2 regions of the Nostocoides vanveenii genome follow, and region 2 is predicted to be linked to the other one. Evidence: riboswitches for the same ligand, from Rfam matches in the RefSeq annotation. Region 2 holds a riboswitch; the other holds the start of a gene.

Region 1 (3,781 bases), on a different contig from region 2:
CATCGCCTCGGTCGGTGGCGCGCTGACGGCCGCCATCGCGGCGTCGGCGCTCTCGGTTCTCGTCCTTGGGGCCGCGGCCTTCGTCACGGGGATGACGTGGAGTGTCTTCCTCCTGGCGCGTCAGGGTTTCATGATCGACGCGGTGCCGGAGCACCTACGCGCTCGGGCGCTCTCAACGCTGGGCGGCAGCCACCGGATCGGCATGGTGATCGGCCCGCTGGTCGGGACGGCGGTCATTCACCAGTGGGGGATTCGGGCCGCCTTCGTGGCCAGCGTCTTGGCCTCCCTGGCGGCGCTCCTGCTCGTGCTCCGGGTCGACGACCTCGGTCACGAGGCCCGCGAACTGGGGCGCGCGGATCCGGCATCGACGTGGACGCTGCTGCGCCGGCATACGCGCGTCCTGGCCACCCTCGGGACCTCGGCGATGACGATCAACGGGCTGCGGGCGGTGCGACTGAGCGTGCTGCCGCTCTGGGGAGAGCACATCGGCCTGAGCGCGTCGCAGGTCTCGATGGTCTTCGCGATCGGGGCTCTGGTCGAGGTGGCCATCTTCTATCCGGCCGGCTGGGTGATGGACCGGCGTGGGCGGGCGATGGTGGCCGTGCCGTGCGCCGGACTGCTGGCCCTGGGCTTCCTGGTGCTCCCCCTGACCGCCAGCCTGGCGGGCCTGCTCGCCGTCACCATCTTGATGGCCGTCGGCAACGGCCTGGGATCGGGCATCGTGATGACGCTCGGTGCCGACACCGCCCCGGTGGTGCACCGGGCGAAATATCTCGGGGGCTGGCGCCTGTGCGGAGACATCGGCGCGAGTGGCGGCCCACTCGTCGTCAGCGCCATCATCGCGGCCACCGGGTTGGCGAGCGCGAGCCTGGCCGTCGGGGGGCTCGCGCTCGCGGGCACGGCGTGGATCGCCCATTGGGTGAGCGCGCTCGATCGGCGCCGCCGATGAGAGGATGGCGCGCGTGAGTGACCTGATCGACACCACGGAGATGTATCTCAAGACCATCTTCGAACTCGACGAAGAAGGGATCCCGCCCCTGCGGGCCCGCATCGCCGAGCGCCTCGGCCACTCCGGACCCACCGTCTCGCAGACCATCGCCCGCATGGAACGCGATGGCCTGGTCTCGATCGCCGGTGACCGGCACCTCGAGTTCACCGACCTCGGTCGGCAGCGCGCGACCCGCGTGATGCGCAAGCATCGGCTGGCGGAACGGCTGCTCGTCGACGTCATCGGCTTGGAGTGGGAGTACGTCCACGACGAGGCCTGCCGCTGGGAGCACGTGATCTCCGAACGGGTCGAGCGCCGGATCATCGCCCTGCTCGGTGACGACCTGCTCTCGCCCTATGGCAATCCGATCCCCGGGCTTGCCGAGTTGGGCGAGGCGGCCAGCGTCGAGGACTTCCGGGCCGGGCTGGAGACGATGTCGGCCATCGCCGACAGCGACGAGGCCCATGTCACCGTCCGCCAGATCGGCGAGCCGGTCCAGATCGACCACGAGGCTCTGAAGTTGCTCACCGAGGCCGGCGTGCGGCCCGGCGAGGCGATTCGCGTCCGCCGCGAGGACGGCCGAGTGCTCGCGGTGGGCGCCACCCGCGACTTCACCGAGGGCGTTTCGTTGCCCGAGGACATCGCCGACCACGTCTTCGTGCAGACCCAGTAGGACACCCCCAAAGGCGGTGTGGTGGTGAGCGCCGGGAGCCGCCGCTGACCGGCGTGGCGCCGGCAGACAGCATGGTGTGGTATTCCTCACCGATCCGTCACCGCCCTGTGATCGAAACGTGACATATGGCGGGGGAGTGTGTACCGTTTCGTCTCGCGGCTCCCCCAGAGCCGCCCGAACGCCTGGATCGCCGAGTCCTACCACCAGGTGCACGGACCGAAGATTCCGCCAGGTAGGAGCGGGGGACCCACCTTCGGGCGCTTGCGTCCTTGGGGTGAAGTCCGCCAGGTTCGACCGGCGGGCCGGACAGCATCTCTCGTCCGAACCCGACAGCTCACCTCGTAGGCGTCGAGAGGTCACCGTGCCGAAGCTTGCCTCGGGGCGCTATTCCGCCCGCGCCCGAATTGCGCAGAACAAGAGCCAGAACCACTCCTCGACCGACGCCGTCGTGCGCGCCGGCGCGGTTCTGGCCGCGACGACCGCGCTGGTCTCGGCGATGGCCGCCACCGCCTCCGCCGCGCCTGCCGCTCCGGTCGCGCCCGCTGCCGCCCCCGCCGCCAAGACGGTCGCCGCCGCTGCCCCGGCCGTGACCGCGCCCAAGGCCGCCGGTCCGGTCCTCGCCAAGTTCGGCACCATCGGCGTCAAGGCCGTTGCCAAGCCGAAGCCCAAGCCCGTTGTTGTCCCGGTAGCCGCCCGCACGCAGACCGCTGCGAGCCGCACGACCACCACGCGCTCCACCGTTCCCGCCACGAGCAACGCCGGCGGCAGCACGACCGACAACCCGGCCCCCCAGGCCCCGCCGCCGCCCGTTTCCGGTGGCGTGCTGGCGATTGCCGCGAGCCTGTCGGGCATCCCGTATGTCTACGGCGGCTCCACCCCGGCCGGCTTCGACTGCTCCGGTTTCACGATGTACATCTTCGCCAAGGTCGGCATCAGCCTGCCCCGCACCGCCGCCGGCCAGCAGGCCGCGACCACCCGGGTCAGTTCGCCGCAGCCCGGTGACCTGGTCTTCTTCGGCTACCCGGCCTACCACGTGGGCATCTACGCGGGCAACGGCATGATGTACGACTCGCCGCGCACCGGCCTGTCCTCGGGCCTGCGCGCGATCTGGAGTTCCAGCGTCACCTACGGCCGCCCGTAGGTCTCGGCTGCATTACGCGGCCTGGCGCGCGCAGGCCGACTGCGATGGAGGGCAGGGGGCGACCCTGCGCAGGTTACGTGGGGCTGACCCCCGCGCCTCGGTGTGCCCGCCGGGCACCCCGAGGTTCACGGGGCGCTGACAGGGCGTCCACAGGTCGCCGTGCCATGGTGCTGGTCAACTGCGCTATGTCGAGCGAAGGACGCACCTATGCCGCATATTCACGATTTAGGTCCGCGTCTGGTCCGGCGGCGGAAGGGGCACGGCAGGAACGACGGGCGACGTGGCGTCGGCCTGGCTCGCACGTGAGTGAGTCCCGTCGGGCGCAGGAGTGCACGGCGGCGCGCAGGTGAGCCAGATGATGATGCACGGCCAAGGTCAAGGCGATCACTGACGCGCCCTTTTCGGCGCCCCGAGACCCACGGCTACAGCGTGCTGCCGGGTCACCCGCGTTCGTCGGTCATCAGGCGCGGTCAAGCGCACCCGCGCGCACGTGCTTGTCGTGCAGACGGTGCGCCTGGACGCACCTCGTGCACGACATTCGTCGTTGGGACAGCACCATGACGTGGGTCAGTGTCGCCGAGCCGAAGACCCGCGCGCCGCGATGCCCAGCCGGTCGGCCGTCTCGGTGAAGACGGTGGCCGCCTCCGGGCTGACGAGCACGAACCGGATCAGATCCATGCCACCGCGTCGACTCACGCCTTCCGCGGCGGCGGCCAAGCCCAGCTCGGCGACCGTCCCCATCGCCCAGCCGTAGACACCTGCGCTCACGGCCGGGAAGGCCATCCGGCGGGCCCCCATGCCCCGGGCCACGCTGATGCTGTTGGTGAAGCACCGGCGCAGAGTGGCTGGATCCGTCGCTCCCGCATGGCGATTCGGGCCAACGGTGTGGATCACCCACTTGGCCGGCAGCGCGAAGCCCGGGGTGGCGATCGCGTCTCCGGGCGGAAGCCCGTCCGGCAGCGTCGAATCCCGCAACTCC
Region 2 (3,781 bases):
CGAACGAGCGTCTGCCGGGCGGCCGTCGCGACCACTGTCCCCGACTGATTGCGCGCGGTGTGCTCCAGGCTCACGATGCCTTCGCCCGGACGGCTGCGCGACGGGCGCTTGTCGGTGACAAGGGTCTCGGCATACAAGGTGTCGCCGATGAAGACGGGGGCGGGGAAGGCGATCGCCGAGAAGCCCAGATTGGCCACGAGCGTGCCCTGCGTCAGCTGCGCGACCGAGAGACCGACCAGCGTGGAGAGGGTGAACATCGAGTTCACCAGCCGCGCATGGAAGGGCGGGAGCGCATCGGAGATCGCCGCGTCGAGGTGTAACGGCTGAGTATTCATCGTCAGCGTCGTGAAGACCACATTGTCGGCCTCGGTGACCGTCCGGCCCGGCCGGTGCCGATAGGTGGCGCCCACCTCGAACTCCTCGAACCACAGCCCCCGCTGCTCGATGATCCGACCTGGCCCGTCCATGGCTGGCTCCTTCGCTGCCCGTATGCCGTGCCCGCCACGCTATCGCTCGGCTCGGCCTTCCACGCGACCACCTGCGTGGGAGGGTCGTGCCTCGACCGGGGCATAACGCTTGCAGGGATGGTCATGTAATGGTGTAATCAACCATGGAGATTACGACTGAGGTTCTGAAAGTCATACCGGTGGATCTTTTCGACGGCGCTCCCGACGTGCGCATCGACCGCGAGGAGATCACCATCATCGGCCGGGTCCCGGCCACCCCCGGCCAGGACGCGGCCGGGGACGATACCGACCGCATCGACCGGTTCCGCGAAGCCACCCGCGAGCAGCGCATGCGCATCGCGCGCGGACTTGAGGACGCGTTCAATCGCAAGGTGGCCTGGGGCGCCCGGAGCGGGGAGATGGGTGTGCTCTTCACCCACCTCGCGACGCCAGTAATGACGCGGCTACGTCAGCCCGAGCGGTTGGTCCTCGACACCCTGGTCGCCGGCGGCGTGGCTCGATCGCGCGCGGACGCGCTGGCCTGGTGCGTGCGGCTCGTCGGTCAGCACGAAGCCGACTGGATCGCCAGACTGCAGGACGCGATCAAGAATGTCGACGAGGCGCGCGCATCCGGTCCGGACCCGGACTGACCTGCGGTCCCAGGCCGCCTCCCAGGAGGCGAGGCGCTACGAGGCCTGGGCCACGAAGGGATTTCTGGGGGGCGTCAGAGAGAGCCGACGGGGGGACTCGAACCCCCAACCACCTGTTTACAAGACAGGTGCGCTGCCAATTGCGCCACGTCGGCCGACGCCCCGAAGGGCACGGGTGAGGATATCAACCGCCGGACGCCAGGCGGCTGGCGTGCCGCCTGGCGCCGGATCCCACCGAACCGACGAAGGTGCGTCCCCCAGCATCAGGTCTGTCCCGACGTGTAGGCCGGGCGGGCCGGGCCAACGCCGATCGGGGCCGCTCGACGGGGCTGAACCGGCCTCTCGACGGGGCTGAACCGGCCTCTCGACGGGGCTGAACCGGCCTCTCGACGGGGGCTGTCAGAGGACCTTGTTGAGGTAGGTCTGCAGGGCCTTGGTCGTACTGGAATCCCAGATGCCGTCCTGGGTGTGGGCGACGACCTTCTGCAGGGCCTTCGTCGTGATCGGGCCGATCACGCCGTCCGCAGTGACCTTGAGCTTGGTCTGGAGGGCCTTGCGGTCGCTGAGGGTGAAGCTGCCGTCGACCGGCCGGCCGATCCACTTCTCCATTGCGCCATAGGTCTTGGGTCCGAGCACGCCGTCGACGACGAGCTTGGTCGAGGAGCTACCACCGGTCGAGCCGCCCGAGCCCGTGGTGTCGGTCCAGGGGTCGACCGCGAGCCCGTTGGTCACGGTCAGGCCGGCCCGCGCGCCGCAGACCGGCCACGCACCCGGGCCCTGGACCTTCAGCACGGCCTGAGCGATGTAGATCTGGGCGCCCTTGCTGGCCTGGTGGGCGTAGGGCGCGTACTTGCCGCCGCCGAAGCCGGTCCAGGTGGATGCCGAGAACTGCAGGCCGCCGTAGTAACCGTTGCCCGTGTTGATCGACCAGTTGCCGCTGCTCTCGCAGTCGGCGACCGCATCCCACACGGTGTCGGCGTGCGCCGCGGTCGGGGCGAGGACGGCGCCGACAGCCGCGGCCGAGCCGGCGGCGGTGAGCAGCGCGCGACTGGGGCGGCGGGCGGCGCGGTGGCGGCCGGCATACGGGCTGGATGAACGGAGGGTGGCGCGAATGGCCATGGGGGAGTGCCCTTTCCTGACGTCGCGCCGCCGGGGTTAGCTGTCGGGTTAGGGAGGTCAGGTTCCCCGCCGGCTCGGCCGGCTGCACCCCAAGGCCGGCATCGATGCGGGCCACACGTGGGTCCCCCAGCCATCCGTGCGAGTGACTCGCGTCGGCGGCCGCTGGATGGTTGGGCGCGCGGCCGCCCGGGATGAATGGTGAAGTGTGTGTGCAGTTGTGGCGGTCCGAGGACCGGGTCACACCGTAGGGGCTGCTGGTGCGCCTGTGCAATCTCTGTTCGCCCGCCGTGAGCGCGATGCGCCGCGGATCCCCGCTTCCGCGCGGGCCCAACTGCCTCGCCACCGCTGGGCAGCCGGGCACGGACAAGCCCGAACCCCTGCACCGCCCGAGCCCAGGCCCACGGACAAGCCCGAACCCTGCACCGCCCGAGCCCAGGCCCACGGACAAGCCCGAACCCGGCGCTGGCGCGCCCGAAACCCGGGCGTCGGCGCGCACGGAAAAACCCCGGCCCGGACAGTGTCCGGACCGGGGTTTGAGGTGGCGCGTTTCAGAGCCCGCCGAGGCCCTTGGGTGAACCCACGCCGGTGGGCGCGTCATAGCCCTTGAGGCCGTTGCACAGGTAGTCCCCGCCGCATGGGCCATTGCGGCCGCCGACGACGTCGTAGAACGCGCTCGGCGTGCGATAGGCCTGGGCCGACGAATAGGTTGCGCCATTGCCCGCCAGACCGATCAGACCCGCGATGATCGGCGCGGACGCGCTGGTGCCACCACCGACGACCCAGCCTGGGGGCAGGCCGAAGGGGTTGGGGTAGGTGTCATAGACCGCGACGCCGGTGGCCGGGTCGGCGACCGCCGACACATCGGCGATCGTGCGCATCTGGCAGTGGGTGTCCTTCTGCCACGGGCTCTTGGCGACGTATGCCGAGCACCCGCTCCCGCTGCCGCCCCAGACGTCCTCGTCCCAGCCGCGCGACGTGCCAGGCGCCTTGTTGAGCGTCGTCCCGCCGACCGCGACGACCTTGCGGTAGGCCGCGGGCACGGCTGCCGACGTGAACCCGTAGTCGCCGCTGGAGGCGACAGCCGTCGTGCCCTTGTGCTCGTAGGCGTCCCGATCCGCCCACAGGTAGCCCGTCTCGAGCCCGCCGTAGGAGTGCGAGGTCACCGTGGCGCCCTTGCGCCACGCGGTGCGGGTTGCCTCGGCAAGGTTGTTGTTGTAGTTGTCGTCGGCCTCGATCAGCAGGATCTTGCAACTCGGGCACGCCGCGGAGACCATGTCGAGGTCCATCGAACCCTCCAGGGCCCAGCCGCCGTCGGGCTGTGGGTAGTTGCCCCGCTCACCGCGCTGGTTGAGCTTGCTGAAGCAGCCGTTGGCCGTGGTGCACGGCGGCAGCCCCATGGTCTTGCGATAGACCGCGAGGTCCTTCTCGGCGTTCGGAACGTCGAAGGCGATGATGATGGCGACCGTGGAGTTCGCACCAGTCGCCGGAAGCTTGTAGGCCGAGCGCAGATCGGCGGGGGATAGCCCCGACGGCATCGCCTTGGCCGGGGTCGCTCCGGAGCCGGCG

What was found. A riboswitch is a leader RNA that binds a small molecule or an ion and turns the genes downstream of it on or off. The one in region 2 is predicted to bind cyclic di-AMP.
Region 1: another riboswitch for cyclic di-AMP. It lies ahead of ABD209_RS07375 (C40 family peptidase); the one in region 2 lies ahead of ABD209_RS04870 (transglycosylase family protein).

The regions. Positions count from the first base shown of each region.
Region 1 covers NZ_BAAAPN010000035.1:54,332-58,112, reverse strand. The annotation lists gene ABD209_RS07385 (MFS transporter) at 1-949, shown strand, start outside; gene ABD209_RS07380 (iron-dependent transcriptional repressor DtxR) at 963-1,661, shown strand; cyclic di-AMP (ydaO/yuaA leader) riboswitch at 1,878-2,021, shown strand; gene ABD209_RS07375 (C40 family peptidase) at 2,023-2,802, shown strand; gene ABD209_RS07370 (O-acetyl-ADP-ribose deacetylase) at 3,370-3,781, opposite strand, start outside.
Region 2 covers NZ_BAAAPN010000025.1:28,028-31,808, forward strand. The annotation lists gene ABD209_RS04855 (MaoC family dehydratase) at 1-467, opposite strand, end outside; gene ABD209_RS04860 (hypothetical protein) at 611-1,096, shown strand; tRNA gene ABD209_RS04865 (tRNA-Thr) at 1,179-1,251, opposite strand; gene ABD209_RS04870 (transglycosylase family protein) at 1,496-2,215, opposite strand; cyclic di-AMP (ydaO/yuaA leader) riboswitch at 2,227-2,383, opposite strand; gene ABD209_RS04875 (S53 family peptidase) at 2,764-3,781, opposite strand, start outside.